DNA from 4 places in the Neomicrococcus aestuarii genome. Region 4 is predicted to be linked to each of the others. Evidence: riboswitches for the same ligand, from Rfam matches in the RefSeq annotation. Region 4 holds a riboswitch; each other region holds the start of a gene.
The links. Region 4 has a riboswitch for S-adenosylmethionine ahead of acs (acetate--CoA ligase). Riboswitches for the same ligand answer to the same signal wherever they lie in the genome.

Region 1 (8,002 bases), 1.1 Mb from region 4:
AAGTCCTCCGTGGCTTTCGGCGCGCTGCTTTCGCAGGGCATCGGCGACACCATTCGCGTGTCCCTCTCCGCGCCTCCCGTGGAGGAAATCAAGGTGGGATTGCAGATTCTGCAGTCCTTGAACCTGCGTGAACGCCGCCTTGAGATTGTGTCCTGCCCATCCTGTGGCCGTGCTCAGGTGGACGTGTACAAGCTCGCTGAGGAAGTGACCGCTGGCCTTGAGGGCATGACGGTTCCGTTGCGCGTGGCCGTCATGGGTTGCGTTGTGAACGGTCCGGGCGAGGCTCGCGAAGCGGACTTGGGCGTTGCTTCGGGCAATGGCAAGGGTCAGATCTTTGTTAAGGGTGAAGTCATCAAGACGGTGCCTGAGGATCAGATCGTGGAGACTTTGATCGAAGAAGCCCTTCGAATCGCAGAGGAAAGCGGGGGAACGGATGGCGAAGATACTGTCCAAGGTGGCCCCGTGGTCACGATTCACTAAGTTCCGCGGTGAGCCCGGGGAACTCGTTTCCCCGACCATCCGGGTCCTCGGTGAAGAGGAGCGCGAGGATCTTAAGGCCCTTGTGGCCTTGGATCCCGTCTCCAATATTTTCCTCGATTCGTACCTGTATAACGGCCACCCCATGAACCGCTCCGGCGGGCGGGCGATGGTCTTTGGCCAGTACGACGACGCAGGCTTGCGTTCCGCATGCTGGGTGGGTTCCAATGTGGTTCCGGTCAACGCTGATTTTGAGGCGGGCCAGGAATTTGGGCTCGCTTTGTTGCGTGCAGGGCAGCGCTATTCCTCCGTATTTGGTCCCTCTGACGGGGTCATGGGTATTTGGTCAACCCTTCAATCAGGGCATCAGAAGGCGCTGGATGTGCGGGCTCATCAGCCGCTCATGGTGCAATCTTCGCCTTCTGAAGTGGTGTCCGCGCCGACGCTTCGGCGTGCGCGGGTGGACGAATTCGACGTCATGCTTCCGGCCTGCGCCGCGATGTTTGAAGAGGAGCTGGGGTATTCGCCGCTCATCACCGGGCGTGCGTACTACGAACAGCGTGTGCAGACCCTGATTAGCCGCGGGTATTCGCTCGTGGACCGCGACCCCGATGGTCAAGTGGTCTTCAAAGCCGAGCTCGGGAATGTTTCCCCGCGGGCAACCCAGATCCAGGGCGTGTGGATGAACCCTTCCGTGCGAGGTCACGGGCTGGCGAAGTCCTACATGGCCGCCGTCATTGACATCGCTTTGGAAGTGGCGCCCATCGTGAGCCTCTACGTCAACGACTACAACAAGACCGCTGTGAATGTGTATCGCCGCGTTGGTTTTGAAGAAATTGGCGAGTTCGCAACAGTACTTTTTTAGGTTCTAATTGTGGTGTGCTTGGGATAAGTTTGTGAGGTAGCTCGCTGTTCATTCTCGGGGGAAACCATGAATAAGAAGCACCTCATCGCCCTGCCCTTCGCCATCACTCTTCTCATCACTGGATGTGGCGCCGGCCCTTCGTCTGTAAGTACCTCTTCCTCTATAGGTAACTCTCAATCTTCCGCCAGTAGTGCTGTCGCTTCCTCAAGTAGCACGGAAGCCGCCGCTTCGAGCGCGACTACAGCTGCGTCGTCGTCCTCCAAATCTTCGAGCGAATCCATCGGTGGGTACACCGCGGACGAACTCAAAGCGATCGTTCGCAAGCTAGCCTGTGGCATCAACGGCGCGGTGGTGTCAGACAAAGACGATCTCATCGCGGACGCAACGGAGGACATGGCCTCGCCCGGAAGCATGACCTACGCGCCAGCCATTTGCGGGACAATGGACGCGGTTGAGGCCGCTAAGTCGCAGTACGAAGGGCTGAACGTCGCCGCCTTTGACGTCATGGATCCCACTGGCGGAAACGAGCGATTCGGCGTGATGCTGACCTCTTTCGCCAACAGCCGGCAGGCGGAGGCCTCCGTGCCGGCTCCAAGCCTCGTGACGGGCGAGTGCAGTAACTATACGGTGGATGTTCCGACCGCTGCCGTGACTATGAAAACCGCGCTGACACAGGTGCAGATCACGACCACCGCGGAATCCGTGACGTCCTGGCGGCGGGATTATGTGGCCGCCAACCAGAAAATGAGGACCTACCTTGCGGTTGCGCAACACGGAAACGTGACGATTCGCGCGAGCGTTTTCGTTGACTCTGACGCTCAAGGTATTGCGAAACTTGAGGAGCTCATGGACGCCGCGGTCGCTGAACTGAATTAGTTCATTTGTTGGGGTTTTAGGTATATCGTTGTGGAGTAGCTCACTACTCACACGGGGGAATGCCATGAAAAAGAAGTACTTGATCGCAGTACCGTTTGCGCTCGCCCTCGCAGTGACGGGTTGTAGTTCTTCGGGTGGAAGCTCTTCTTCGTCCGCGTCTTCATCGTCTGCCTCTGGTGCGTCCTCGTCAGCTGCGACTTCGGCGGCCTCAACCTCCGCAAGTAGCTCCGCAGCGGCCTCTTCGAGCGAGACCTCAGCTGCGTCATCGTCCGCAGTTGCAGGCGGTGCCGTGGGCGGATACACCGCCGAGGAGCTCGAGGCCATCGTCACGAAACTTTCCAAGGGTGAAACCGGTGCCGTGGTGATGAGTGAGGCTAAGCTTTTGGCCTCCGCTGATCAGAGCGAAGAGCTCGTCAAATCCATGAAGATCACCCCTGCTACGTGCGCTGACTTGCAGGCGATTAGCGACATTTCGTCGAAGCTGGACTCTGTGAATGTTGCCGCCTACACCGCCGCGGATGCGGCAGCCGGCACCAGCAGTGGCATCACGCTCATGTCCTACGAAGATTCGTCCCAGCTGAATTCGGACATGTCCAAGTTCGGCGACATGGATGCTCAGTGCAAGACCTACTCCTTGGAGATGCAGGGGCTCGAGGTGAAAGCGGCCGTGAAGTCTCTGGATATCAGCACGGATGCCGATTCTGCCACCGCGTTGCAGCAAGACATTGCGATCATGGACCAGAAGGTCAGCACCTACATTGCCCAGGCGGTCAAGGGTAATGTCGCGATTTCTGCCACGACCACCGGTGATACCGCGGCCGAAGGTGTTGCGAAGCTCGAGAAGCTGGTGAACGCAGCGGTTGCTGAGCTGAAGTAGCGCTTCACTTACAACATTTAGTACGACGTCGTAGCTCGCTTTCTGTTTCTTGCCCCCGGTTTTCGTGGGGTAGTTATGGGAGGTGGGGTGCGGCGTCGTATTTGTTTTCTGGCGTTCGTTTGCGGGGTTTTCTGGTGTGTTTCACGCACAGGTGATTGTTGTGCACAGGGGTGTTGCGGGGGTGGTGTTTCGAATGTTTCTTCGGTAGAATAAAAGTGTTCGAAAGTTCGAAGGCTGGGGGCCTGAACGCATGACTACCGCACTAGAAATCCAACCCACTCACCCAACTACCGACACCGCACCAACTGGTGCTTCTCCGCTTGCCGCGAGCGGTGCTGCTATACCTCGTGCTGCTCTGCCTGCTGGGGGTGGGGTTGACCGGTTTCGGCTGATCCACGAGGCTGTTTCGTCGGCGATGGATTCGTTGATGGGTGCGTCGATGTCTCGGGGTGCGTGGAAAGAATGCGCGGGACTGATCGAACAACTATCCCACCAGATCGCCCGCGGCCAGGTCCATGCGGCGGAACAGTTTGTTGATATTGCGTCCCGGGAAGCTGCTACGGGTTCCGGGAACCGGTTGCGGTCTAAGAACCCGGAAGAAGAGCTCGCCGCCCATTTGGGGGTATCTAAAGCCGAGATCCGGCGCCGCCTCAGCGTGGCAGAGGGGTTACGAGACCGACTCGACGAGTACGGGGAATCCCTGGGCGCGAAACTCCCACTGGTGGCTGATGTGTTCATGAACGGGAACATGTCCCTGCTTGCTGCAACCACCATGGTTCGGGAGATCAGTAAAGCCGAAACCATCGCCAGTGCTACCGAAGGCGTGGATGCTGATGCGACGCGTGAGGGGATGGAAGCCGCCCTGGTGGGGGCTAACCGCACCGGAGGATGCCCGTTAGTGTCCACAGTGGCGAAGAACTGGTTGAACCGACTCAACACCAACAATGTCACCGCGACTGATGAGCTCAAGCGTCAGTTCCAAGGCTTGCACCTACTCGGACGCAAATACGGTTTGAATCATGGGGAGTTCTATTTCGACGACGAACAATGGGCCGTCATCGCAGCCGGTTCCACCTTCGAAGCCAACCCCCGCGTCAAAACCACCACCGGCACTGATGCCAGCACCTCTGGCGGCGCCAAGGGCACCACGGATGAAGCGGGTAACGCCATAACCCCGAATGCCACCACCTCGGGGAGCACGGGGTCGTGCCTTGATGTGAATGGTGACGTTCATGAGGTGCCGGAGGTGTTGAAGGATTCGCGCACTCGCGCGCAAAAGCTTGCCGACGGTTTGGTGCGTAGTGTGCGGGCTGGGTTGGAGTCTAAGAAGCTACCAGTCAACGGTGGGTTACGACCCCAAGTAATGGTCGCGATCGACTTGGAAACGTTGCAGGGTCGGGTGGCAGCTGATGAGAAGTATTTATCGCATTCAGCCCAGCTAGGCCCGGTAGATCCGGGCATGATCCGTAAGATTGCGTGTGATGCGCAGATCCTGCCGGTTGTGTTGAATGGTGAGGGCAGGGTGTTGGATGTGGGGGAGCCGCAACGGTTGTTCACTCAAGAACAACGCAAAATCTTGTATACGAGAGATCTCGGTTGCACTGCCCCGGGGTGCACGGTTCCGGCGGATGGGTGCGAAGCCCATCATGTGAAGGAATGGTCCCAAGGCGGTCCGACCACGATTGATAACGGGGCACTGGTGTGTCATTACCATCATCAACTCGTGCACGAAACCGACTGGCGAATCAACGTTAGTTCCGGGGTCCCGTACTGGGTTCCACCGAAAGCCGTCGACCCCAACCAGATCCCTTTACGAAACCACTACTTCCGCCACGGCCTCACACCCTAACACCAGCCAAGACGCCCGCGCCTTGATGAAGCGCGCGTGCCCACACTACGGAAGTGTCTTAAGGGGCGCCCGATGCTTCCTGGTTGGTTCGTGGGATTGGTTCGAGTCCGTTTCGAAAAGCTTCAGGTGATCCGAGGTTTGGGTCAGCCTGATCGTGACACCCCGTCACGCCACTAGACACCACTGGTGAGCACGACGGGCGTGCCCTGACAACCACATAGAAACGGTCCGGCGTTAAGCAACAACGCCGGACCAGACGACGGGAACTGCTTACCGACGCCTAAGAATTGGTGAGAAATTCTGGGTCAGTCAGACAGACTCGCCAGTCTTCGGCTTTTGCGTACGTAATCAAGGATGAGCTGCCTGACTCGTCCAAGAACTGGATGACAGAGTGACCACGCAGCACGGCCGTCTGATCAACAGGGATAGCTTGCGCGTTGTGGTTGAACCAGGCGATGCGCTCACCATTGACGGAGCATTCGAAGGAGTTCTCGTTGAGAATCTCGATGTCGGTGACGGTCCCGATGATGGGCTCCGACATAGCCAGTCGGACCTGGATCGGATGAACTTTGTGCCCTGGTCGGTAGTACCAGCAAGTATGTTCGTCCAACTTCACGACGGCAGCAGGCTGACCGATGGCGTTTTCGACCATGTAGACACGGCCGAGGGTAGCGGTGTTCTGAGACAAATCAGGTTTCCTTTCGCTCTTCCCACGGCAACTTGCCGCGAGCAGATCTTCCTCCGGGGGCACCGTGCGCGTTGCGCGGTTGCCAGCCGACCAGCCGGAGGGCGTGAGGTCGGACTTCTTGATCCGTCAAAGAATCTAGCTGAGCATCACGACACTTAGAATCTGAGCCTGTAAATGCTGAAAAGTTGAGGCTAGATGCTTCGATGTGTTTGGAGCGTAGTGCTGCTTATGGCGGTCTATCGCCGAAACTGCATTAAAGTAGTTCTCATTGCGTTGCGTGTGTCGCGAGGACTTCAACTACCGTTGAGCTCTCGCAAGACGCGCATTACACATTTGACGCGATGGACGCATCGCAGAATGGACTAACTCATCGTGGCACTACGCCTTTCCTCGCTTTTCTTGCGCACTCTGCGTGATGATCCTGTTGACGCCGAAGTAGCGAGCCACAAGCTCCTCGTGCGCGCTGGCTACATTCGCCGCGCTGCCCCGGGCATCTACTCTTGGCTACCGCTCGGACTGAAGGTTCTTGGGAAGGTTGAAAACATCGTTCGCGACGAAATGAACGCGATCGGTGCTCAGGAAGTGCACTTCCCAGCCTTGCTGCCGAAGGAACCTTACGAAGCCACGAACCGTTGGACCGAATACGGCGACGGCATTTTCCGCCTCAAGGACCGCAAAGAAGCGGACTACCTTCTTGCACCAACGCACGAGGAAATGTTCACCCTCTTGGTGAAGGACCTGTACAGCTCGTACAAGGACCTCCCTGTGTACCTGTACCAGATCCAGACCAAGTACCGCGACGAAGCACGTCCGCGTGCTGGGCTCCTGCGCGGTCGCGAATTCATCATGAAGGACTCATACTCCTTCACGATCGACGACGAAGGTTTGGAAGCCGCATACAACGCGCACCGTGCCGCCTACCTGACGATTTTCGAGCGCCTCGGCCTTGAAATCGTGGTTGTAAAGGCGACCGCGGGCGCCATGGGCGGATCCAAATCTGAAGAGTTCTTGCACCCATCCGCGGCCGGCGAAGACACCTACGTTCGTTCGGCCGGCGGCTACGCCGCGAACGTTGAAGCCGTGACCACCGTGGTGCCCGAATCTATCGACTACACGAACGCGCCTGCGTTCGAAGTACACGACACCCCGAACACCCCCACCATCGAGACGCTCGTCAACGCCTCGAACGAGATCAAGCCGCGCGAAGATCGCCCGTGGGTTGGCGCGGACACGTTGAAGAACGTCGTCCTCGCCGTGGTCACACCAGAAGGCGAACGTCGTCTTGTGGTTGTGGGCTTGCCAGGCGACCGCAACGTAGACACCAAGCGCATGGAAGCAACCATCGGCGGCATCCTGGGCATCGGCGGCGAAGTTTCCGTTGAGCAAGCCACAGATGAGGACCTCAAGACTCAGCCGCTGATCGTCAAGGGCTACCTTGGCCCAGCTCTCGGCACGGACAACGTGCTGTTGGGTGCAGAAGGATCCAAGACGGGCCTGCATTACCTCGTCGATCCTCGCGTGGTTCCTGGAACCGAATGGATCACGGGCGCCAACGAGAAAGACAAGCACGTCTTCGGTTTGGTCGCTGGTCGCGACTTCACGTGGGACGGCATCGTCGAAGCCTCCGAAGTTCGCGAAGGCGACTTGGCTCCAGACGGATCCGGCCCACTCGAATTGGCGCGCGGCATGGAAATGGGACACATCTTCCAGCTCGGTCAGAAGTACGCGAAGGCACTTGGCCTACAGGTTCTGGACCAGAACGGCAAGCTCACCACGGTCACGATGGGCTCTTACGGCATCGGTGTTACGCGTGCCGTAGCTGCGATCGTCGAAGCCAGCCACGACGACAAGGGCATCGTGTGGCCGCGAGCTGTTGCACCCGCAGATGTGCACCTCGTCGTCACCGGTAAGGGCGAGGAACTATTCGCAGCAGCTGACAACCTTGTCGCGGACTTGGAAGCACGCGGACTGGACGTCATCTACGACGATCGTCCCAAGGTTTCCGCAGGCGTGAAGTTCTCCGACGCAGAACTCATCGGTGTCCCCACCATCGTGGTGGTCGGCCGCGGTTTGGCTGACGGCGTGGTGGAAGTGAAGGACCGCGCAACCGGTGAAGCTCAAAACGTTGAGCTTGAGAAGATCGCTGACTACCTAACCAAACTAGTCAAGTAGAAAATCAAGCAAACAGTAATGAACATGGCGGCCGCGACCAGGGTAAGTTTTTGAACCTTGGTCGTGGCCGCCAGTGTTTGACGAAGACGTACGTAAGGCCGTGCGATCGACGAGAAGTGCAACGGAGACGTACGCCGGTGTGACTAGGAAATATGGCTGCGAAACATGACCGAGTGACGTGACGCGAGAAAGCTGGGA
Region 2 (8,002 bases), 390 kb from region 4:
GGAAATTCCAACTGCAAGCGCGAGCGCAGACACTGAAAAAAGTGCAGCAAATTTGCGTCCGTTAATCACGGGTTCTCCTTCGTCATTGTGATCCGAAGGAATCTCGAGAATTGCGCACGATTGATCAGAAATGAGCAGCGTTGCGGGCGCCCGAGTTTCCATCGATTCTGGCGTTAGCACTATGACCCCTCGGTCAATTTGCTGCGGCGTCAACGAGCCAGATCTCTCAGCCGCTCTGGATGGGTGCTAATAGACAATCAGAGTCTGAAGAGCAATCCAAAGAATGTTACATCTTCGGGAATATTCGGGTTTCGTGCGAAATAATTTCACTAGCAAACAAAATGTGTAGGATCATTGCCTGAATCTTCTACGCAGGAAGGTGATGCCTCGTCAATCTCCGTTCGTATCGTCGAATGGCTAACTCTTGACGTCCCTTTCAACCTTCGTAAGACTGTGGCCAGAGTGAAAGTTTGGGGGAGTATGCCTGGACTTTTAGGTTGGAACTTAGTCATGGGGATTTCCGTCGTGGCATTGATTGCCGTGATCGCTGTTGTGGCGATGGTGCTGCGGAGGAATTCGCGCTGACTTCAAGAATCTGGAGACGTGGAAAGCGCCGGCTCTCATGACCAAAGTTTGGTTGCGAGCCGGCGCCTTCGTTTTCTCCCTAGATGCCTAGATGAAGGCGATCAAGGTTTAGGTGTAAAGGGAAAGTGGCGGAACTTCTCCGTTGAGGTAATAAGCACCAACCTCGATCTTCTTGTAGTCCACGGGATCGTGAAGCGTGTGCGTGCGTACGTTGCGCCAATAAAGGTCAAGGCCAACGCTGTTCTTGGTGGAGCTAGCGCCGGTGACCTCGTAAATACGGTTGGAAACCTCGATGCCGATTTCGGTCGAAACTACCTTGAGCTCAGCGATCTCATTCGCGTAAGCCCAGCGCTCTTCGGAAGTGAGGGCACCTTGGCGAGCTGCGACGTCGTCGAATTTCTTATTCAGCTTTTCCGCAAGTGCGGCAACCGCGGCGGTGCGCGCCTTCAATTCGCCGAGCGTACGCTGGAAAATCTTGTCCTGCGCGTACGTATCTACACCGGAGAGGAACCAAGAGTTCTTGCGGCCGAGAAGGATCTCGCGGCCACGCGTCAAGGCACCTTCGGCAGACCCAAGGTAGAAGTTGGAGAACGCCAACTGGATGCTAGGAGTCAGGATGGTGGAGATGGGTTCGTCGGTGACTTCGCCGAGAACATCCACGGGATTGATGCGAACATTGGTGTTCCGAACGCTTCCGGAACCCGTAAGGCGCTGGCCGAGGTTGTCCCAGTCATCCACCAACTCGAGGCCTTCACGCGTGGTCTCGAGAACGAACGCGATGATCTTGCCCTGGTTGATTCCGTCAGCGACTAGCGCGTTGAAGACGATGACATCGCCGACGCCGGAACCCGTGGAGAAGTGCTTGAAACCGTTCAGGCGGTAGCCGTCACCATCTGCCGTTAGCGTGAGGTCGGGGTCAACCGGGTTGACCGAGTCGCCCCAGAGCCAGTTACCGTTCAGCGTTGCTTGCCACCACGCTGGTTGCGTTTCAGGAAGCGCGTAGAACGCGATGCCGCTCTGGTTGATGTAGTGGTAAGCAAGCAGCTGACCGATGGAGCCGTCGACGCTAGAGATGATGCGGACAGCGTTGAAAGCCGTTTCCCAGTGTCCGCCGGCGCCACCGAATTCTGCTGGCACCAACAAGTTGAGAAGACCGCTGTCCTTCAGGAGCTGGACTTCTTTGTGTGGCTGCTGGTTGGCGCGATCGCGTTCCAGAACATCCTTCTGAAGCTCGTTGGCGACATTGCGAGCAATGCCGTTCCAGTACGCGAGCTCGTCGGCGGATGCATTTCCCTGATACGGGACACGCGGTAGGGCTTGGATGGCCGTGGTGGTCATTGGTAGATCTCCTTCGTTGATGAGTAACAGAAGGAATCCCGAGAACTGCTCGCCGAGCCTGCCGAAGCATGAATCATTGCCAGCGCCCGAGGTTCCATCGATTCTGGCGTTAGCACTATGACCCGAAGGTCAATTTGCTGCGGCGTCAACGAGCCAGATCTCTCAGCCGCTCTGGATGGGTGTGACTATCAAAGCAGGAAAATGGAGCATATAGCGATTCATTGTGACGCAGATGACGTAAAGGGAGGTATTTCGTCGTAATGCTTGATTTGGTGATCTTTTAGCGTCAAAATTCGCCGATTTGAATGATGCAAGCGTCGATGTGAGGCCAAAATTCATCAACCTCCTTCCTATGCGAGCACGTTTTGCTACAACTTTTTCGAGTTTCGTCGTCGTGAACTGGCCGCACATGGGCGGCGTTGTAGTGAAGTGGCCTCACATGGCGGGGGTCGCGTTGGGAACGCTGGAGGACTCGGGGGAGTGGGAAACGTAAACTCGGCGGGAAACGCAAAGCGCGCCATCCCCGAAGGAGTGACGCGCTTTGTCTGTGCTTAGTGAAGCGCAGCTATTAGAACTGGCGAGCCAGGATAGCCTGCTTGACTTCCGAGATGGCCTTGGTGACCTGGATGCCGCGTGGGCAGGCCTCGGTACAGTTAAAGGTGGTGCGGCAGCGCCACACACCTTCCTTGTCATTGAGGATTTCGAGACGCATGTCGCCGGCTTCGTCACGGGAGTCGAAGATGAAGCGGTGAGCGTTCACGATCGCTGCCGGGCCAAAGTACTGGCCATCGGTCCAGAACACTGGGCACGAAGACGTGCACGCAGCGCAGAGGATGCACTTGGTGGTGTCATCGAAGCGCTCGCGATCCTCAGGGGACTGGTAGCGCTCCTTGGAAGGCTCGTGTCCCTTGGTGATCAAGAACGGCATGATCTCGCGGTAGGACTGGAAGAAAGGTTCCATATCCACGATGAGGTCCTTCTCCACCGGAAGGCCCTTGATGGGCTCAACGGTGATGGGCTTGGAGGTGTCCAAGTCCTTGAGGAGGGTCTTGCACGCAAGGCGGTTGCGGCCGTTGATGCGCATGGCGTCAGAGCCACACACACCGTGAGCGCAAGAGCGGCGGAAGGACAACGAGCCGTCGATCTCCCACTTCACCTTGTGAAGAGCATCAAGCACGCGGTCCGTGCCGTACATCGTGAGCGTATATTCGTCCCACTTTGCTTCTTCAGAGAACTCTGGATCGTAGCGACGCACCTTCAAGGTGATGTCGAACGATGGGATCTCTCCGCTGCCGCCGTCAGTCTTGAGGTCAATCTTGGATGCTGGTTCTACGGTGCTCATTAGTACTTACGCTCCATCGGCTCGTAACGGGTGAAGACCACAGGCTTCGTTTCAACGCGCATACCCTTGACGCCTTCGGTCTCTGCAGACTGGTCCATGTACATCATGGTGTGCTTCATGAAGCGCTCGTCGTTGCGGTCCGGGAAGTCTTCACGGTAGTGACCACCGCGGGACTCTTCACGGTGCAATGCAGACACCGTCATGACTTCAGCCAAGTCGAGCAAGAAGCCCAGCTCAACGGCCTCGAGGAGGTCCAGATTGAAGCGCTTGCCCTTGTCCTGGATCGAGATGTTCTTGTAGCGCTGGCGCAAAGACTCGATGTCGGCCAAGGCCTGAGCAATGGACTCGCCGGTGCGGAACACCTGCATGTTGAGGTCCATGCTGTCCTGAAGTTCCTTACGGAGAACAGCGATCTTCTCGGTGCCGTTGCCGTTGCGGATGGACTCAAGAAGAGCGACGGTGTCGTTCTCAGAGTTCTCAGGTAGCTCAACGAACTCGGCGTTGCGAGCATACTCAGCGGCAGAGATGCCGGAGCGCTTGCCGAACACGTTGATGTCGAGGAGCGAGTTGGTGCCCAAACGGTTGGAACCGTGAACGGACACGCAAGCAACCTCACCAGCGGCATAGAGGCCAGGAATGACGGTGTCATTGTCCTGGAGAACTTCGCCCTTGATGTTGGTTGGGATACCGCCCATGACGTAGTGCGCCGTTGGGAACACTGGAACTGGCTCGGTGTAAGGCTCAACGCCCAAGTACGTGCGAGCGAATTCGGTGATGTCCGGGAGCTTGGCATCGATGTGAGCAGGCTCAAGGTGGGTGAGGTCCAAGAGGACGTAGTCCTTGTTCGGGCCAGCACCGCGGCCTTCGCGAACCTCATTAGCCATAGAGCGGGCAACGATGTCACGAGGAGCCAAGTCCTTGATGGTTGGAGCGTAACGCTCCATGAAGCGCTCACCGTCAGCGTTACGGAGGATGCCACCTTCGCCTCGAGCTGCTTCGGAAAGCAAGATGCCCAAGCCGGCGAGGCCGGTCGGGTGGAACTGCACGAATTCCATGTCCTCGAGTGGGATACCGCGGCGGAACGCGATGCCCATACCGTCACCAGTCAAGGTGTGAGCGTTAGAGGTGGTCTTGAAGACCTTGCCAGCGCCACCGGTGGCGAAGACAACCGACTTGGCCTGGAAGACGTGAAGTTCGCCGGAAGCGAGGTCGTAGGAGACAACGCCTGCAACGCGCTTCTGCTTGTACGGCGTGCCGTCTTCGCGAGTCGCGTCTTCTTCAACGATGAGGAGGTCAAGTACGTAGTACTCGTTGTAGAACTCAACGTTGTGCTTGACGCAGTTTTGGTACAAGGTCTGAAGAATCATGTGACCGGTACGGTCTGCTGCGTAGCACGCACGGCGAACAGGTGCCTTGCCGTGGTCACGGGTGTGGCCACCGAAGCGACGTTGGTCGATCTTGCCTTCCGGCGTACGGTTGAACGGCAAGCCCATCTTCTCGAGGTCAAGCACAGCATCGATGGCTTCTTTAGCCATAACTTCTGCTGCGTCCTGGTCTACGAGGTAGTCGCCACCCTTGATGGTGTCAAAGGTGTGCCATTCCCAGTTGTCCTCTTCCACGTTGGCGAGGGCTGCACACATGCCGCCCTGTGCTGCGCCGGTGTGGGAGCGGGTGGGGTAAAGCTTGGTTAGAACGGCGGTGCGAGCGCGCTGTCCTGATTCGATCGCTGCGCGCATGCCAGCGCCACCGGCGCCGACGATGACAACGTCAAACTTATGTACCTGCATTCTCGATGCTCTTTCTTGTCTCTGATTCTGTGCCGCGTTCGTTACCGATGCTCTCGCCAAGATGCGGAGAGTCGTTCGGCAACGGAATCATCTAGCTAGCGGATTATTTGCAGACTTCCAGTGCGGAGCCAGGGATGCATGGGTCAAACGTGAAGATGACCAGCGTGCCCAGAACCACAATCACGGCGGTTGCAATGTAGAGGACAAGCTTGAGCCAGAAGCGCGTGCCATCCTTCTCTGCGTAGTCGTTGATGATGGTGCGCAGACCGTTGGTGCCGTGCAACATGGCGAGCCACAGCATGGCGAGGTCCCAGAACTGCCATACCGGGTCAGCCCACTTGCCGGCGACGAAGCCGAAGTCGATGCCGCGCACACCTTCGTCAACCAGAAGGTTGGTGAAGAGGTGACCGAAGATCAGGACTACCAAGACGACGCCGGAGAGGCGCATGAACAACCATGCGATCATCTCGAAGCGGCCGCGTCCCGTGGTGGCGCGGTTGTACTTGGAATCAATGCGACCCGTGCGGGGAGCTACAAATTCTGTAGTGCTCATGGCCTAGTGACCTCCAAATGCGAGCGAGAGGTGACGAATAGCAAAGCCGATGAAAGCGACAGCCCAGATGATGAGCACGCCCCACAGCATTTGCTTGTGGTACTTCGGTCCCTGCTTCCAGAAGTCAACCAAGATCAAGCGGAGACCATTGAAAGCGTGGAACATGATGGCTGCTACAAGGCCGAGTTCGCCGAGTGCCATCAGAGGGTTCTTGTACGTGGCGATGACTGCGTCATAAGCGCCGGGGGATACGCGCACAAGTGACGTATCCAGTACGTGAACTAATAGGAAAAAGAAAATAACGACACCAGTAATACGGTGTCCGACCCAGGACCACATGCCTTCACGGCCGCGGTAGAGGGTGCCCGAAGATGCCTTCGACACTGAAATAACCTCCATGCCTCGCAGTGGCGTTCGTGGTTGTCCAACGAGATTCGGCGCCGGTGCGTGAGCCTTGCTCGTTCGATCCTAGCCCCTGAGCGCCAGCTGAGTCCTCAGGGTAGGTAGTGCGTGTGATGATGTTCACGACTGCTCAAGTTTATCCCTTAATGTGACGCGAGATTTCGATAATTACGCAACTCAAAGATGGCCTATTTATCGTCATTAGTGGGACGTCATTCCTAATAATTCCAGAGCGTTGGGCTAACCTTTCCTCATGACTGATGCGGTACTGCAACGCTTTTATTGCGTGATCCCTGCCGGTGGCACCGGAACTCGCTTGTGGCCTCTGTCTCGAGCCAATGCTCCAAAATTCCTTCACGACCTCACTGGCTCGGGGTCCACGCTGATTCGCGCTACCTATGACCGGTTGGCCGAGCTAGCGGATCACCGCGTCATGGTGGTGACCGGAAACGCGCACCGCGATGCAGTCCTAGAACAGCTTCCTGAGCTTGATGACAACAGCCTGGTTCTCGAAAGCGAACCCAAAGATTCCGGCGCAGCCATTGGCCTCGCCGCCGCCATCCTGTACCACCGCGATCCCGAATCCATCATGGGTTCCTTCGCCGCTGACCAAGTGATCGGCCCGGTCCCCGTCTTCCAGGACACCGTTAAAGAAGCCGTCCACGCTGCGGCGACGGGCAAGATCGTCACGATCGGCATCACGCCCACCTACGCCTCCACCGGCTTCGGCTACATTCGCCAAGGCGAAGAGCTGGGCATCGAGAACGCTCCGCACGCAAAGAATGTTGCAGAGTTCGTGGAAAAGCCCAGCGAAGAAGTCGCTAAGAAATACGTCGAATCCGGTCTATACCTCTGGAACGCCGGCATGTTCGTGGCCCCCACCAAGCTCATGTTGCAGCACCTGGAACAGAATGAGCCCGAGCTCTACGCAGGTCTCATCGAAATCGCAGAAGCGTGGGACACCCCGCAGCGTCACGAAACAACCGCGCGCTTCTGGCCCACCCTGAAGAAAATCGCTATTGACTACGCGGTAGCCGAGCCTGCAGCGGCAGCTGGGGACGTCGCCGTCGTACCGGGTCACTTCACGTGGGATGACGTAGGGGACTTCGCCGCCATTGGCCGCCTCAACCCCGCCGCGGAATTGGGCGGGCTTACGGTGCTGGGGGACAAGGCGCGCGTGTATGCGGACCAAGCCAGCGGCGTTGTGGTCAGCGATACCCACCGGGTCATCGCGCTGATCGGAATTGACGACGTGGTGATTGTTGATACGCCTGACGCGCTCTTGGTCACCACTAAAGAACATTCGCAATCTGTTAAGAAAGCCGTTGAAGCACTCAAAGCTCAAGGCGATACTGACGTACTCTAGTTCCCAATGAAAACGGCTAATAACACGGACATTCCTCGCCTGGCTGGGCGCGTTGCAGCGCTCGAGCCGGAATTGATCGCGTTCCGGCGGGATATTCACTCCCACCCGGAGCTGTCCTTCCAAGAGCACCGCACTACCAAGCGGATTCTAGACACCCTAGAGGCTGCCGGTCTTGATCCGGTTCCCCTTGAGGGCACGGGGGCGTACGTGGATATTGGATCGGGAAAGATTCAGTTGGGGTTGCGCGCTGATATAGACGCGCTTCCTGTGCTGGAGGAAACCGGTCTGGCGTACGCGTCTATTCGCGAGGGCGTGGCTCACGCGTGCGGTCACGACATTCACACCACGGTGATGGTGGGCGTGTCCTTGTTGCTGAAGCAGTTGCACGATGAAGGTCAGCTGCATGGTCGTATTCGTGTCATTTTCCAGCCGGCTGAAGAGAAGATGCCAGGCGGCGCACTGCAGGTCATTGAGCAGGGCGTTTTGGATGAGGTTCCGCGTATTTTGGCGTTGCACTGTGAGCCTCGCATTGACGCCGGCACCATCGGCACGCGCATCGGCGCCATTACGTCCGCGAGCGACACCATCAAGATTGAGCTTCTCGGCCGCGGCGGTCACACCTCGCGCCC
Region 3 (8,002 bases), 1.2 Mb from region 4:
CGCTCGCAGATTCATGGAGCGGCTACTCTGTTTCGGACGCTTCAAACCCGACTTCTCCAGCCGCGTCCGTGCGGGGAACTGTCGCAACCGTTCTTCCGGCCTGCGACCTCTCCACTCGAGAACCGCTGGCTCCAGCACGGGAACTTTTGGACGCCGGGGTAGTGGTGGCCATTGCAAGTAACTGCAATCCCGGTACGAGCTTCACGTCATCGGTGAATTACTGCGTGACCACGGCTGTTTTGCAGATGCGTCTCACCGTGGCCGAAGCTCTTCGTGCGGCAACGCATTCGGGCGCAATCGCACTCGGAGTCGAGCGCGAGACCGGCTCCATTGAAGTAGGAAAGTTCGCCGACCTGCATGTCCTCAACGCGCCCTCAGCGGTGCACTTGGCCTACCGGCCAGGCATGCCATTGACCTACCAAACGTGGAAGCGCGGGCAGATGGTCCACGGACCGCGTGCATAGGCGAGTCCCTGAAATTAGGCCGAACGCTTAACGTTCACGCCCGCAGCACCGAACCCGCGCGCGAGTAGCTTGGCAGAATCTTCGGCGGACACGCCTGCTACGAGATCCTCAAGAACTGTCACAGCGTTGAACTTAGGCTCCGCGCTCGCGGCAAGATCGAACGCAGTGGCGCGCACGCAATGATCCGTAGCGATGCCCACAACGTCAATCTCGGTCACCCCAAAATCGGCGAGCACCACCGCTAGCGTCAGCGGATTACCGGGCTCCGTACCAGCGGGAACGGCCCACATAGCCGAGTAGCCGTCGTCGTACTGACCCTTGTGAAAATGGCGCAAAGGCACCTCCATAAGCCGCAGCGCCTTCTTCAATGGTTCTACCAATTCGGCGCCGGGAGTACCCGCAACGCAATGCACCGGCCAGCGCGTGAAATGCTCCCCGGGCTCAATATGCCAGTCCTGACTGGTAGCGATCACCGCGTACTCGTCAGCACGGTTCGCTAGGAAATCGGCGATCCCACCCGCTGCCGCATTTCCACCGGTTACGCCCAACGCGCCGCCTTCGACGAAGTCATTCTGGACATCCACAATCACAAGTGCCTTAGTTGCCGTCATTTCATCATCCTGCCACTTCTCAGCGCGCACGTCAGGAGTCGTGGTAGTAAAGAGGTATGGCTACAGTTAAATTCCGCGGAACACCCGCAAACACCGTTGGCGACCTCCCTACCGTTGGCGAGAACTCACCCACCTTTGAACTAACCGGCGCCGACCTCGGCACCATCTCCTCCGAAGACCTCCGCGGCAAGCGCGTGGTTCTCAACATCTTCCCGTCCATCGACACCGGCGTCTGCGCCGCCTCGGTGCGTAAGTTCAACGAGATCGCCGCTGGCCTCGAGAACACCACCGTGGTCACCGTCTCCGAAGACCTTCCCTTCGCTTTGGGCCGCTTCTGTGGTGCTGAAGGTATTGAGAACGTTGTGCCTACGTCCTCGTTCCGCTCGTCGTTCGGTGAAGACTTCGGTGTGACGCTCGTGGACACCGCAATGGAGGGACTCTTGTCCCGCTCCGTCGTGGTCCTTGATGAAGACGGCAAGGTCATTCACTCTGAGCTGGTTCCCCAGATTTCCTCAGAACCTGATTACGACGCCGCCCTCGCAGCTCTGAGCTAAGTCCTGCGTTGCGTTTGACTGACCCCATGCATCCACGTGTTTCTTCCGAGGATGTGTGGGGTTTGTCGTCTCTTGCAGGGCCCTCCTCGGAGGGTTCTTCGCGGGCACTGCTAAGGCGAGTACTGATCTGGGAAATTCTGATTGTCCTGGCGCTCTCGCTGGGCAAATCCGGCGTGTATGCCGTCGTGAATCTTCTTGATAAAGCCACACGGGCGCCGTTGGGCTCTCAGACCACGTCGCTGAATAATTCTTTGAACAGCCGCGAGATCTTTGATCTGACCTACCAGATCTTAGATATCTTCTTCACCCTGGTGCCTGTGGTGCTGGTGCTGTTCTTGCTGTTTATGTCCCTGAGAGTGTCGCCGTTCCGCTTGCTGGGGTTCGATTTTGCACACTGGAAGCTTGACTTGTTGTGGGGCTTCTTGTTATTTCTGACGATGGGGTTGGGAACTCTTGGCGTCTATGCCGCCGGACGGGCATTGGGTGTTACCACCGCGATTGTCCCTTCTGCTTTGGACGAGTATTGGTGGACCGTTCCGGTTCTCTTGCTCTCCGCTGGTCGTCATGCGGTACTTGAAGAAGTGGTGATTGTTGGCTGGTTCTTTGACCGGCTGCGCCGTTTGGCGTGGGGGCCCGTAGCCGTCATTCTGGTGAGCGCGCTGGTTCGCGGTTCCTACCACCTATACCAAGGGATAGGGCCGTTCGTTGGCAACTTCGCGATGGGGCTGGTGTTTGGCGCGTTCTACCTGAAGTACCGCCGCGTGATGCCGCTCGTCTATGCGCACTTCTTGCTCGATGCCGTCGGGTTCGTCGGCTTCGCACTGCTTGGCCCGGCGATCGGGTTTGGGACGTAGACCTGGGTCTCGCGGGGTATGTGATTGTTCGGTGATGGCTCCGTGGGACAAAGACGGCCCACCCTAACTGGCTATTTGCCCAAGCTAGCCCTAAATCTGCGAAGAGATCCTACGATCCGCGTCGGGCGGTGCCACCATTTCTTGCCGACGATTGATCCTAGATGATGATTGGTAATTCGAAGTTCTTCCATCCGCATCCGTTGGAATTCGGGTGAACCGCTTGTAATGCTCATATCTGTCTCGAATTTGGTATTTCGAAGAACTGCGTTGGGACGACTTTGGGAGAGGAATAGCCAATCGTCGCCGCCCCAAATCTTCATGGGGTCAGGAACGGGAACGTATGCATTTCGTCGCATTGCCATGAATGTGCCAAAACCAATCGCCACATGCTCATACGTCGCCAAACGGTGCGTTATCTTAGCCGTCGACTTCTGATTGATGATGGAACCGTCGATTCCGATCATCCCATATAGGCCTCTGTCTAAGATCTTGGCGCAGTAGTCGAAAATTTCGTCATCAAAGCGAACATCGTCGTTGACAATAGCAAGGTACTTTCCTTGCGCTTCTCTTGCGCCCAAGTTCCAGGCGGGGTTCACGAAAATGTTCTCGTCCTGTTGTAAGACGCGTACTTTGGGCGACTCCCAGAACAATGGCGTCGATGAGTTGTTAATAACTAGAATCTCAAGAACTAGTGGATGCTTAGCGCACTGATTCACTATCGCGCGCAGATCTCCAGAGCGTTGCAAAGTCGGGATAATGACAGAAAAGACTTCTAAGCCCACGCTATTATTCACATTTGGATTCTATTTATGGATACTTCAGGAAGAGCTTTTGTGACAGAAAACCGTCCCACAAATGACATCGTGAAGTACTTGGGACCGTGGCCCACTAAAGCGTGACCGTACCCTTAGGCGTCTCAAACTCCACGGACAGAATGCCCGGAGCGCCGGAAGGCGCCACAAACTCCACGGTGACTTCTTCCACCACATCGTCGGCCGGCAAATCAAGCCATTCGCGTACGCGCGAAGCGGAGCCTGCAATGGTGATGCGGTCGATGCTGCCCACGGCTTCGAGCGCCCCAGACGGGTGCAGCTCCTTGGTGCTTTCGTCCCAACGGAGAAGGTAAGGAACCTGCGGATCAGCGATCACGTCATTGATGCCGATCTGCTGCCACAAGAGTTCACGGCCGTCAGGGAAGCGACGGTTGCCGGGGACGGAGCCGCGGCCGAGGCGTTCCTCGAAAGGTGCCAAATCATCGACGGCGATGACCCAGCTCATCCATCCGCCGCCCATTTCGGAGCGAGCGCGAACGGCCTGACCGAAAGGCGCCTTCAAAGAAGACGGGTGGTCCAAGACCTCAACGACTTCGAGGTACTGGCTGTTCTTCAACGGGAAGATCACATTGCGCGTGCCGAATCGCGGGTGAACACCGCCTTTGACGAACTCGAGTCCTAGCGCCTCGGAAATCCGGTTGGCGGTCTTCTCAAGTCCGTCAGGGCCACATGCATAGGAAACGTGATCAAGTCTCATTGCTCCATCTTGGCACTTACAGAATTGAGGCACGAATTAGGGTGGCCTAAGTTACATCGTGATGTGAAGTGACGAAAGATTGGAGGCCCAAAATTCGTTGAGCAGTATGAAGCAATATTGGCTCTGGCTTGAAAAGCCTCGATCCACCAGTGAAAATGAACTAGGTCATGAGTGCCAGCAGATAGCCCCGGCTTGCTGGCCGGCAACCCTCCAACCGCGGTGGGGTGCCCCGGGTGAAGACCAGGCCCTGCACGAAGTGTGCAGGACAAACGCGGTGCAACCATTCATGGGAGCACCCTCAGATTTTTGAGGAGATGGACATGTCCCAGCAATGGAACTTCGAAACGCTTCAGATTCACGCAGGTCAGACGCCCGATCCCAGCACGGGTGCTCGCGCGCTCCCTATTTACCTTTCCACGTCCTTTCAGTTTCCGAGCGCCTCAACGGCGGCCGCCCGGTTTGCACTGCAGGATCTTGGACCTATCTACACGCGCATTGGCAATCCCACGCAGGACGTGGTGGAGCAGCGCATCGCAGCCCTTGAAGGTGGAGTCGGCGCGCTCTTGCTGGCGTCCGGTCAAGCAGCCACAACCTTCTCCATCCTGAACTTGGCTGAAGTTGGCGATCACCTCGTTGCGAGCCCGTCTCTCTACGGTGGAACGCAGAACCTCTTCAAGCATTCGCTCAAGAAGCTTGGCATCGAGGTCACCTTCGTTGAGAACCCGGATGACATCGAATCGTGGAAGCAAGCCGTCAAGCCCAACACCAAGGCCTTCTTCGCCGAGACCGTCTCCAACCCTCGCCAGGATGTTCTGGACATCCAGAAGGTCGCTGACGTTGCTCACGAAGCTGGCGTCCCGCTGATCGTTGACAACACGCTGGCCACACCATTCCTCATCCGTCCTATCGAGCACGGCGCGGACATTGTGGTGCACAGTGCAACCAAGTACTTGGGTGGGCACGGAACCGTTATTGGTGGCGTCATTGTGGACTCCGGCAACTTCGATTTCGGCAAGGATCCAGAGAAGTATCCGGGATTCAACACCCCTGACGAGTCCTACAACGGCTTGGTTTTCGCGAGAGACTTGGGCGTCAACGGTGCCCTTGGCGCCAATCTCGCTTACATCCTGAAGGCACGCGTCCAGTTGCTGCGTGACCTCGGCTCCTCGCTGAGCCCTTTCAACGCCTTCATCATTGAGCAGGGCTTGGAAACGCTGAGCCTGCGCATGGAACGCCACGTTTCGAACGCGCAGCAGGTCGCAGAATTCCTTGAAAGCCACGAACAGGTAGAAAGCGTCCAGTACGTAGGTCTACCCTCGAGCCCGTGGCACGAGCTTGGAAAGAAGTATGCGCCGAAGGGCTCGGGCGCCATCGTGGCGTTCAACATCAAGGGTGGCAAGGACGCAGGCCAGCTCTTCGTTGATTCGCTGGAACTGCACTCCCACGTGGCGAACCTCGGCGACGTTCGATCGCTCGTGGTTCACCCCGCTTCCACCACGCACTCCCAGCTCACCGAGGAAGAGCAGCTACAGGCTGGCGTGCACCCGGGATTGGTTCGCTTGTCAGTGGGAATCGAGAACATCACTGACATCATCAATGACCTCAAGCTCGGCTTCGAGCGCGTCCTGAAGGGTCGCGATCAGGGGATTCAGACAGGCCCAGTGGTTGCAGGGGAGAGCGCGTGACCTTGACGATTAGAGAGATCGACTCGCAAGAGCAGCCCACCCCCGACGGTCACCTCCAATTCGTCGAGGTGGGGGATTACACCTTCGAAACCGGTGGTTACCTGCCGAACGTCAAGCTTGCGTTCGAGACGTGGGGAACGCTGAATGCGGACGCGTCCAATGCGGTGCTGTTGCTTCACGCGCTCACGGGTGACACCCACGTTGCACGCGGCGAGTCGGCTGAACCCGGATGGTGGGATCAGCTCGTAGGCCCTGGCGGGATTGTTGATACCGACCATTACTTTGTGGTGGCTCCCAACATGATCGGTTCTTGCTACGGATCCACCGGTCCGGCCTCGATCGCTCCGGACGGTCGACCGTGGGGGAGTCGCTTCCCCTTCACCACCATTCGCGACTCAGTGAATCTCGAGCTGCGTTTGGCCGAGAAGCTGGGAATCACCAGGTTCCACGCTGTTCTGGGTGGTTCGATGGGTGGCGCGCGAGCTCTTGAATGGGCTGTCACGGCGCCGGAAAAAGTAAACCACTGCGTCGTCGTTGCGGCATGCGCGAAGTCCACCGCCGAGCAGATCGCTTTCGCTCAGGCTCAGACGGCCGCGATTCGTTTGGATCCGCAGTACCGTTCCGGGGATTATTACGACGCCGCCAGCTCGCCTTCCGCGGGTCTCGGCATTGCCCGGCGGATTGCGCACGTGACGTACCGTTCGGAGATGGAGCTTGAGGCGCGCTTTAGCCGTCAGAACCAGCATGAGGAAAACCCGTTCGACGGCGAAACCCTCGCGCACACGCGGGGTCGTTACGCCGTGGAAAGCTACCTGGACCACCAGGCCAACAAGTTAGTGGATCGCTTCGACGCAAACTCGTATGTGGTATTGACGGAAGCGCTCATGAGTCATGACGTTGGACGCTCGCGCGGCGGGGTCGAAGCGGCCCTGACTAGCGCCGATAACGTTCACTTTATGGTGGCTGCTGTGAACTCGGATCGGCTCTACTGGCCGGCTCAATCGGATGAAATCGTTAACCACGTTTCACACGGCGATGGAGTATTTATTATTGACTCCCCAATCGGGCATGATGGGTTCTTAACGGATATCCATCAACTCGGGCCGGTGCTCAATGAACAGGTTTTCAGCGCCAGCAAGGCGCCGCAGGGCAACTGACGAAGATTCTTCAAACGAGGGACGCGGCGGGTTATTACGTGCCTCTGGATTTATAACAGCAACAGTTACCGCGGTGCTGATGTCCGGTTGCGCTAGTGATCAAGGCTCTGTCTCCGTCGGCCCGGGTTCGGCAGGCGGAAGCTCGGTCTCCCAAGCGCCAAGCACGCCTCAGCCGAGCGCGTCCACACCGGATGTATCCGTGGACCAGTCGCTGGTGGTGACTCATGCAGGAGCAGTTCTTACTGCCGTTCAGCTGGTCGAGCAAGGTGTTGCAACCGGAGACCGTCTTGACGTGCCCGAAGGCACCGCTGCCTTGGTGGATCTTGGTGACGATCAGAAGCGCCTGTTTGTCGCTGCGCACGTGAGCGAGCCAGGCGATGACGGAGTCCTATCCACAAAGGACTTCAGCGCTATTTTTCGCTTAGTTCAGGGCGATTCCATCACGTACTTCGACGGGGATGAGCAACAAGAATTCACTGTCACGTCGAGTGAGCCGGTCGAGAATGAAGGCGTCTTGACGGTTCCCGAAGCAAGCGCGGAGATGAGCGCGCCGGAATCACAAACCTTGATGCTGATGACGGTGGAATCCGGAGGCGTTGTCTCCGAGGCCGATTATGAAGGCCGCTGGGTGGTCACGGCAGAATCTGCGCAGGAGGACTAATCTCCGCGCGAAAATCTGGTTTAGACGCCTAAAACTTATACGGGTTAGATGCGGTTGATTGGTAATTCCGGACAAGCGAAACAATCAGGATGGTTGCGGTGGCGACGATGACAACGGCAATAACGGTGATGATCCCTAGGACCCAAATAATGGGCTCAATGCTAAACATGGTGGTTCCTCAAGCAGGGTGTTCGAAGACCCAATCGGGGCTCCTCTAAATCCACTATAGACGTAGTGGAGGGCTAAATCTATATCCGAGGGATAAAAGAAATCGTGCCGAAACTAGGGAACCGACGCAACCCCGTGTGGAACTAGAGATCGCGCAGAATACGCGAGCGAGCGTCGTCGTACTCCGCAGCCGAAATCGCTTGAGAATCACGCAAGGCATCCAACTCCGCAAGCCGCTCCTGAGCGGACTTTGGCGCACTATTGCGCAGGTTGTTGCCGAACTGCCCCGCAATGTCAGTCTGCATTGTGACGGGATCG
Region 4 (8,002 bases):
CCTCGGCGTAGACGCTCACCGCCACTAAGCCCTCTCACTTCCACACCTCAGGACCGAGTCCGGCCGCCAACGGTCGGCTCAGCTCACGCCACACGTATCAATTTTTCCCCTTTCTTCATACCCACCACTGAGGAGCACCATGTCTTTTTCCGGTAAAACACTGTCCGCCGTCGCTACGCGCCGTTCGATTCTTGGCTTCGGAGCCATCGCAGCCGCTGGCCTCATCACCGCTTGCGCAGGCGAAGGCGCAACGGGAACCAACGCTGGGACCGCAGCTGCGTCGTCGTCCGCCAATGCCGGTGGAAAAGTACTGAACATCGACTTCGCAACGTACAACCCACTTTCCCTCGTACTGAAGGAAAAGGGCTGGTTGGAAGCAACGCTCAAGGAGCAGGGCTACACCGTGAACTGGGTGCAGTCCGCCGGTTCCAACAAGGCCAACGAAGCGTTGCGCGCCGGCGCCATCGACGTGGGATCCACCGCCGGATCCGCCGCCCTCTTGGCTCGCTCGAACGGCTCCCCCATCAAGAACATCCTCTTGTACTCGCAGCCTGAATGGGCGGCCCTCGCAGTCGCGAAGGACTCCACCATCAAATCTGTCGCCGAGCTCAAGGGCAAGAACGTTGCCGCCACGAAGGGTACGGACCCGTACTTCTTCTTGTTGCAGGCGCTCGAGGCTAACGACCTCAAAGCATCTGACGTGACGGTCCAGAACTTGCAGCACGCCGACGGCCGTGCAGCCCTCGAGAACGGTTCCGTGGATGCATGGAGCGGCCTCGATCCGATCATGGCCGGTGCCGAGCAGGCTGGCGCGAAGCTTATCTACCGCAACGTTGACTTCAACACTTACGGCTTCTTGAACGCCACCGAGTCCTTCATCTCTGAGAAGCCCGAGGTCGCTCAGGCCGTCGTGGACTCCTACGAGTACGCCCGCGAATGGGCTCTTGAAAACCTCGAAGAGACCGCCACGATCCTCGCGAAGGTCGCCGGTCTGGAAGACGCCGTGGCCACCAAGGTCATCACCGAGCGCAGCAACTTGGACGTCGATCCTGTACCGGGCGAGAAGCAGCGCGTGGTGCTGGAGAAGGTCGGCCCGATCTTCGTTCAGTCCGGCGACGTCAAGGATCAGGCCACCGTGGACGCAGCCCTCGCCTCCATTTTTGATGACACCTTCGCTAAGAATGCCGACCCATCGACGGTGAAGGCATGAGCGTAGGCGTGCACGACGACGCTGTGGACACCACGGGCGGGACCCCCACTGACACCGTTGCTTCCCGCTCGCGGGTAGGCGGCGGTTCCGTCGGCAAGCGGATTGCGTTGGGGGCAATCGTGCCGCTTGCCATTTTGGTGCTGTGGCACTTTACGACGGCGCTGGGTGTTTTCTCACCCGTCCAGCTGCCATCACCGTGGTCTGTTTTGGAAGCCGGTGTTGACCTGGCGCAACGCGGCGAGCTGTGGGGGCACATTGCCATCTCCACGCAGCGCGTGTTCTTGGGCTTCGCCATCGGTGGTTTCTTGGGACTCTTGCTGGGTTCCCTGCTGGGCCTGTCCAAGGTAGCTGACGCGATGCTGTCCGCGACGATCGGCGCGTTCCGCGCTGTGCCGTCCCTCGCGTGGGTCCCACTGCTGATCCTGTGGCTCAAGATCGGCGAGAACTCGAAGGTCACGCTGATTGCCATCGGTGCGTTCTTCCCCGTTTTCACCACCGTGTACTCCGCACTGAAGCACGTGGACAAGAACCTCGTTGAGGCCGGGCGCGCCTTTGGGCTCAAGGGCGTCAAGCTCCTAACCACCATTCAGCTTCCTGCCGTCGTGCCAGCCGTGTTCTCCGGACTGCGTTTGGCGCTGGCTCAAGCGTGGCTGTTCTTGGTGGCGGCCGAACTCATCGCTTCTTCGATGGGCTTGGGCTTCTTGCTTACCGACTCGCAGAACAACGGTCGCACGGACCGGTTGCTGCTAGCGATCGTGCTGCTCGCGGTCATCGGCAAGATCACCGATGCGCTCCTGGGGCTCGTGGAGCGTAAGGCTGTGCAGCGCTGGGCGTAACTGTTTCGGACGCGGGCCGGGGCTAGACTCCGTGCCCGCGTCAACTACTTCGCGGCGAGCAACCGATCCACGCGCGGCTTGACCTCGGTGGCCAGCAGCGTGATGGATTCGATCAGGTACTCCTGTGGAAGACCCCCAAGGTCCATCTGCAAGAAGTGACGCATGTGTCCCATATAGCCGTGCAAGTGAACAATGCGCTCGGCGATCTCGTCCGGATCACCCACGTAGAAGGCGCCGGGGGCTTCGGCCTGCGCCACGAAATCTCGCTTGTCCGGGGCACGCCAGCCGCGAAGCCGGCCCATCTCCACGTTCAGGTTGTACCAGCCTGGGTAGAAGCGCTCCATGGCTTCCTTCTTGGTGGGTGCAATCAAGCCCATGGCCGCAACAGAGACCTTCGTGGAGTCAGCGGAATGACCTGCTTGCTCGGCAGATGCACGGTATAACTGCGCTAGCGGAGCGAAACGATGCGGCGCTCCGCCGATGATCCCGTAGGAGATCGGCAGCCCCAACTGACCGGCACGTGCGGAGGAGCCCGGGTTTCCGCCGGTTGCCAACCAGATGGGCATCGAACCTTTGACCGGTCGGGGCACCACGGCGAGCTGATCGAGGGCGGATCGCACGGTTCCTGACCACGTGATTTCTTCGGTGGTGCTCGCGTTGATGTTCATGAGTAGGTCAAGCTTCTCGGCGTAAAGCTGATCGTAGTCAGACATCTCGTAGCCAAAGAGGGGGAAGGTCTCCACGGAGGACCCGCGCCCGGCGGTGATCTCAATGCGTCCGCCGCCGGAAATAGCGTCCGCGGTGGCGAACTGCTGGAATACACGAACCGGGTCATCGGTGCCGATAATGCTCGCGGCGCTTCCCAGTTTGATCTGGCTCGTGGCTGCAGCAGCGGCCGCAATCAAGGCGCCTGGCGAGGACGCCGGCATGGTGGTGGTGTGGTGCTCACCGATGCCGAAGTAGTCCAGCCCCACCTTGTCCGCGTGGACGATGGCCGCGAAGAGGTTTTGGATGGCCTCGGTGGTGGAGCGCAGGGAGCCATCCGGGTTCCGCTGAGCATCGCCGAAGCTGTAGGCGCCGATTTCCATGAGCGTGCGTGCCCCGTTCCTTTGTAAGATCGTTCGTCAGTATTTTCGCGGGTTGTATGCGTTCAAAGTCCAGCGCTTAGTCGCCCAAACGCGTTGTGAAATTTACGCGTGAGCAACAATCCGCGCGCACTCAATAAGCTTGCGCAATTCGCCGGCCGTATGCACGCCGTTGAAGATCTCAGTCCCGGGTTCCAAAACCCGTCCGGCCGAGAGCGGCCCGGCGTCCACGGGGTCGTACCCAAGATGGTGAATGAAAGTGCCGGCGATGCGTTTGGCTTCGTCGTGGTCTCCTGCGAGCGCTAAAGCACGGCGACCCGGCGAACCTGCTCGGCGAGCATGCGCCTCAACATCCCGGAAAGCAATGTGATTGAGAGTCTTCACCACGTGCGCACCGTAGAGATGATCCTGCACAATTTCACTGCTGCTGCGGTGGTCGGAATCCAGGTCAAGAACCGCGCCATCCGTGGGGTGCCAGTAGTTCATGGCGTCAATGACGATCTTCCCGTCAAAGAGCTCGGGGCTGAGCGTTGCGTACCTGTGCAGCGGAATAGCGAGCACTACCAGATCGGTAGCAACAGCCTCTCGAGGTGTCACGGCCTCGGCCTCTGGGGCCACCAATTGCAATGCGAGCGCAAGCTCGTGGGGCGCTTTCGCGGTAGCCATTCTCACGCGGTATCCCGCAGCAAGAGCTTGGCGGGCAACCGCTGCTCCTACTCGTCCAGCGCCAAGAATTCCGACGGTCTTCAACCGTTCAGCTTCCATCTCATGACTCCTCTGAGCGCCGGCCGCGGCATCATGTTCCAACAGCCAGCAGAAATATGCTTGTCCACAGATCATATTGCTGACAGAATATATTTACAAATGCACACTTCGACTAGAATGAGCGCATGAGCGAGAGCCAACAGACAGCCTTGAGGAGTCCAGCCATCGCCGTGCCGGGCGATCTCGGCTGGCACTTGGCCACCATTTTGCGCGCCTACCAATCGCGTTTCGAAGAGGCCACCGATGGAATGCCCGAAGGCATCCGCGGCTACCAGGTCCTCTCCACGGTCGTTCACCGGAACCCACCTAACCAGCAAGCTCTGGGCGCCCACCTTGCCATCGACCGCACTGTCCTCACTTACCTGCTGGACAACCTCGTTTCCGCCGGTGTTGTGGAACGCGTGCCCGCGCCGTCGGACCGTCGAGCCCGCAAAATTGAGCCCACTCAAAAGGGCCGCGAAATCCTCGCCCACTACGAACAGCGCGTCGCGGACGCTGAAGCCGCGCTCCTCGACGGGCTTCCCACCCACACCGCACACCTCTTTCGCGAACAGACCGCGGACCTTGCGGGCGAAGTGCACCGCGCTGAGCCTGGCGCCGATCCGTGCAAGGCCATCAACAACCTCTCTTAAAAGTTTTTTAGGGCCGCGCCTCATACGGCGTAACTCACTTTGCGTTCGGCACCCTTCATAGCGTTCAGTAGATGAGTACCCATCTAGAGCGGCTGAGAGACCTGGCTCCGCGACGCCGCAGCAACACTCATGTGAGTTCGTGCTACAGCCAGGACCGATGGAAGGATTATTTGTGACCTCTGCAGTTTCCAGCACCCCGGTTTCCACTACGACGGCGCAGCTCACCCGAGACGCTGAGTTCGGCCAATTCGCGACTGAAGAAGAGCGGCTCGAGTTTTGGGCCGAAGCAGCCCGCGCCCTGGAATGGTCCGAGCCGTTCCACACCACCCACACCTCCACCCCCGTTGACGTCGAGAACGAGCGTGGCCCCGAGCTGCGCTGGTACGAAGGCGGGAAGCTCAACGCCGCCGTGAACTGCGCTGACCGTCACGTGGCCGCCGGTAATGGTGACAAAGTGGCGCTCTACTTTGAAGGCGAGCCCGGCGACCGCCGCGCAGTGACCTACAAGGACCTCACCGAGGAAGTCTCCCAGGCCGCCAACGCGCTCGAAGAACTCGGCATCAAGCACGGCGACCGCGTGGTCATTTACCTTCCAGTGCTTGTCGAAACCATTGTCATCACGCTCGCGTGCGCTCGCATCGGCGCCATCCACTCGCTCGTGTTCGGTGGCTTCTCCGCCGAAGCGCTTCGCTTCCGCGTGGAGGACACCGGAGCCAAGCTCCTCGTCACCACCGACGGCCAATTCCGCCGCGGCAAGTCCGTAGCCGTGAAGTCGAACGCTGACGAGGCCGTTTCCGGCGAGAACAACATCGAGCACGTGCTTGTTATTAAGCGAACGGGAGACGAGATCCCGTGGACTGAAGGCCGCGATATTTGGTGGGATGACGTCGTCGTACGTCAACCGAAAAACCACGAGGCACCCGCTTTCGACGCCGAAAATCCCCTCTTCATCATGTACACGTCCGGCACCACCGGGCAGCCGAAGGGCCTCGTGCACACCACCGGCGGGTACCTCGCGCAAGCCAACTGGTCCCACCGCTTCCTCTTCGGCGCGAGCGAAACCGACGTGCACTGGTGCACCGCCGACCTCGCCTGGGTCACCGCGCACACCTACGAAATCTACGGACCGCTCTCCAACGGCGTGAGCCAAGTGATCTACGAAGGCGTCCCAAACGCACCACACCCCGGCCGCCACTTCGAGGTCATCCAGCGCTACGGCGTCACCACGTATTACACCGCACCCACCCTGGTGCGCTCGCTCATGGGCTGGTTCCCCGAAGGCGTCCCCGCTGAGTACGACCTCTCCACCATCCGCCTCTGCGGCACCGTGGGCGAAGCCGTGAACCCGGAAGCGTGGACGTGGCTGCGGAAGAACGTAGGCCGCGATACCCCCGAAGGCGTGCCGATGGTGGACACCTGGTGGCAGTCCGAAACCGGCGCCACCGTCCTGTCCCCTCGCCCCACGGACACCACGTTTAAGCCCGGCTGCGCCACGCGTGCACTCCCCGGACTCGCCGTGGACATCGTGGACGACGACGCCGCCACCGTCCCCGCAAACATCCAAGGCCACATCGTGGTCAACAAGACCGGACCCGCGATGGCCCGAACTGTCTGGGGAAACCCGCGCCGCTACTACAGCTCCTACTGGGAGAAGTACGCCGCTCAAGGCTGGTTCCTCGCCGGCGACGGAGCGCGCTTTGACGACGACGGCGACATCTGGATCCTCGGACGTTTGGACGATGTCATCAACATTTCCGGGCACCGCCTTTCGACCATCGAGATCGAGTCCGCACTGGTGTCACACCCGGCCGTGATTGAAGCTGGCGTGTGCCCAACGTTTGATGCGAAGACCGGTCACGCCGCCACCGCGTTTGTGGTGCCGCATGACAAGTCGATTATCGGCACGGAGGCGCCTGAAGTGGTGGCCGCGTTGCTGGCCCACGTCTCCCACGAGATTGGTCCGATCGCGAAGCCGCGAGACATCGTGTTTGTGCCGGACGTGCCTAAAACGCGCTCCGGCAAGATCATGCGCCGTCTGCTGACGCAGCTCTTCGAAGGATCGCAACTCGGTGACACCACCTCGTTGCAAAACGAGCCGTGCATCCCTGAGATCAACGTGATCTGCCGCGAGCGCGCGGGCGTCTAGCCGCTTCTATCGCCGCTTCGCCGCTTCTCACGTCGAAACTTAGCTGCAAAAGTCAGGCTTCTGCCATTTCCATCGCCGAAACGGCGACTTCCGGCGCCGTTTCGCTGTGACGCGGCCACGGTTTGGGGTGCTTCCGCCTCATTTCGTGGCCGCGTTGTCGCGTTTTGTCCACACACGGGACGTCTCCGCCCTTTCGCGCCAGCTGCTCGTAGCGATTGTTGTGGGTTGACATCCGGCGGGGCCCAGACTATCCATCAGCACGTAGCGATAGTTGCGTGGCGGTTGTCAACGCCGATTGAACCATCCACTCATAAGTAGCGATAGTTGCGGCTTACCCTCCGGCACACCCCTCGCCACCCATCCGTTCGTAGCGATAGTTGCGCCTCATCGCCTAGCTCAGCCGGAAGCGCTTTCGGAGCGTAGCTATTGTTGAGTCCGGCGCGCCGGATCCCTAGTTTCACCGCTGGAATCCGTAGGGAATATTGCGGTGACAAGAGTCGATCGAGATGACACGTAGCTGGAGTTGAGTGATCGTAGTCTCTGAACCTACGATCACTCAACTCCAGCTACGGTTGGATCACCCACAGTTCGCTCTTGTCATCCGTCAGTTCGAAGTAGTCCACAATTGCAACCCTCGAGGGAAGTTGTAGCTTGTTTCTGGCCAACGATTGAGCCATGGACTTCTCTGAGTTTCTCTACTTCACCCCACGGCTAGACCGAGCACCAGATGGCGAACGGAGCCGACTGTCTCGGTTATATAAAGCAGGCCACGTAGTCAGAATTCAACCATCTGTCTATCTCGACACCGATCAATGGCTTGGACTCTCTTTCGCTGATCGTCGCAGGAGTTTTATCGGCGCCTTCGGACTTACAGGAAAGAGATCAGTTCTGGTTGGCCTCTCCGCGTTGTCTCTTTATGGGGTCCCACTCATCCAATTCGACTCACCCGTCAGCAATCTCGTAAATGTTGGCGTGAACTCCGTGAATGCCGTCAGGAAACGCAAACAGGTGAGCTGCTATGGAAATGAGCAGGACGCAATCGCTCGGTATAACAAGCGCTCCACCAGCAATGGATCTCACGTGCTCCCCAAACCCCCACTCATTCGTGGCCAACTGTTGACGCCTAACGCGCCTAGATCTTTGACGTTTGGATCTTGGGAATTTCCCTTGCTTGCGGAACCACTGGACATTGCACTCACTCGTAGCTTCCATGAGCTGTCATTCGAGGATCGAGTAGTTGCATTCGAATACTTGCTCAGGCGCGGACAAGCACACGGGCATCATTGGACCCATCAGAAATTGGAAGAGCTTGCCTTAAGCCTTCCCGA

Region 1: linked by a shared signal. The riboswitch ahead of HD598_RS01425 (hypothetical protein) and the one ahead of acs (acetate--CoA ligase) in region 4 are both predicted to bind S-adenosylmethionine.
Region 2: linked by a shared signal. The riboswitch ahead of HD598_RS04560 (acyl-CoA dehydrogenase family protein) and the one ahead of acs (acetate--CoA ligase) in region 4 are both predicted to bind S-adenosylmethionine.
Region 3: linked by a shared signal. The riboswitch ahead of HD598_RS00985 (bifunctional o-acetylhomoserine/o-acetylserine sulfhydrylase) and the one ahead of acs (acetate--CoA ligase) in region 4 are both predicted to bind S-adenosylmethionine.

Annotation. Positions count from the first base shown of each region.
Region 1 covers NZ_JACHDR010000001.1:313,515-321,516, forward strand. The annotation lists gene ispG (flavodoxin-dependent (E)-4-hydroxy-3-methylbut-2-enyl-diphosphate synthase) at 1-480, shown strand, start outside; gene HD598_RS01405 (GNAT family N-acetyltransferase) at 434-1,342, shown strand; gene HD598_RS01410 (hypothetical protein) at 1,409-2,218, shown strand; gene HD598_RS01415 (hypothetical protein) at 2,283-3,095, shown strand; gene HD598_RS01420 (HNH endonuclease signature motif containing protein) at 3,346-4,944, shown strand; gene HD598_RS01425 (hypothetical protein) at 5,225-5,632, opposite strand; SAM riboswitch class IV at 5,643-5,756, opposite strand; gene HD598_RS01430 (proline--tRNA ligase) at 6,005-7,804, shown strand.
Region 2 covers NZ_JACHDR010000001.1:1,019,647-1,027,648, reverse strand. The annotation lists gene HD598_RS04570 (substrate-binding domain-containing protein) at 1-69, opposite strand, end outside; SAM riboswitch class I at 156-246, opposite strand; gene HD598_RS04565 (hypothetical protein) at 355-585, shown strand; gene HD598_RS04560 (acyl-CoA dehydrogenase family protein) at 694-1,923, opposite strand; SAM riboswitch class I at 2,015-2,105, opposite strand; gene HD598_RS04555 (succinate dehydrogenase iron-sulfur subunit) at 2,492-3,265, opposite strand; gene sdhA (succinate dehydrogenase flavoprotein subunit) at 3,265-5,052, opposite strand; gene HD598_RS04545 (succinate dehydrogenase hydrophobic membrane anchor subunit) at 5,156-5,605, opposite strand; gene sdhC (succinate dehydrogenase, cytochrome b556 subunit) at 5,609-6,004, opposite strand; gene HD598_RS04535 (mannose-1-phosphate guanylyltransferase) at 6,261-7,373, shown strand; gene HD598_RS04530 (amidohydrolase) at 7,380-8,002, shown strand, end outside.
Region 3 covers NZ_JACHDR010000001.1:219,818-227,819, forward strand. The annotation lists gene HD598_RS00955 (amidohydrolase family protein) at 1-464, shown strand, start outside; gene HD598_RS00960 (isochorismatase family protein) at 479-1,075, opposite strand; gene tpx (thiol peroxidase) at 1,132-1,629, shown strand; gene HD598_RS00970 (CPBP family intramembrane glutamic endopeptidase) at 1,656-2,483, shown strand; gene HD598_RS00975 (glycosyltransferase family 2 protein) at 2,555-3,277, opposite strand; gene HD598_RS00980 (VOC family protein) at 3,372-4,013, opposite strand; SAM riboswitch class IV at 4,177-4,291, shown strand; gene HD598_RS00985 (bifunctional o-acetylhomoserine/o-acetylserine sulfhydrylase) at 4,334-5,698, shown strand; gene metX (homoserine O-acetyltransferase MetX) at 5,701-6,855, shown strand; gene HD598_RS00995 (hypothetical protein) at 6,935-7,516, shown strand; gene HD598_RS01000 (hypothetical protein) at 7,545-7,685, opposite strand; gene HD598_RS01005 (SHOCT domain-containing protein) at 7,828-8,002, opposite strand, start outside.
Region 4 covers NZ_JACHDR010000001.1:1,405,794-1,413,795, forward strand. The annotation lists gene HD598_RS06200 (ABC transporter ATP-binding protein) at 1-28, shown strand, start outside; gene HD598_RS06205 (aliphatic sulfonate ABC transporter substrate-binding protein) at 140-1,210, shown strand; gene HD598_RS06210 (ABC transporter permease) at 1,207-2,046, shown strand; gene HD598_RS06215 (LLM class flavin-dependent oxidoreductase) at 2,091-3,134, opposite strand; gene HD598_RS06220 (NADPH-dependent F420 reductase) at 3,237-3,971, opposite strand; gene HD598_RS06225 (MarR family winged helix-turn-helix transcriptional regulator) at 4,022-4,528, shown strand; SAM riboswitch class I at 4,605-4,692, shown strand; gene acs (acetate--CoA ligase) at 4,686-6,674, shown strand; gene HD598_RS06235 (hypothetical protein) at 7,350-8,002, shown strand, end outside.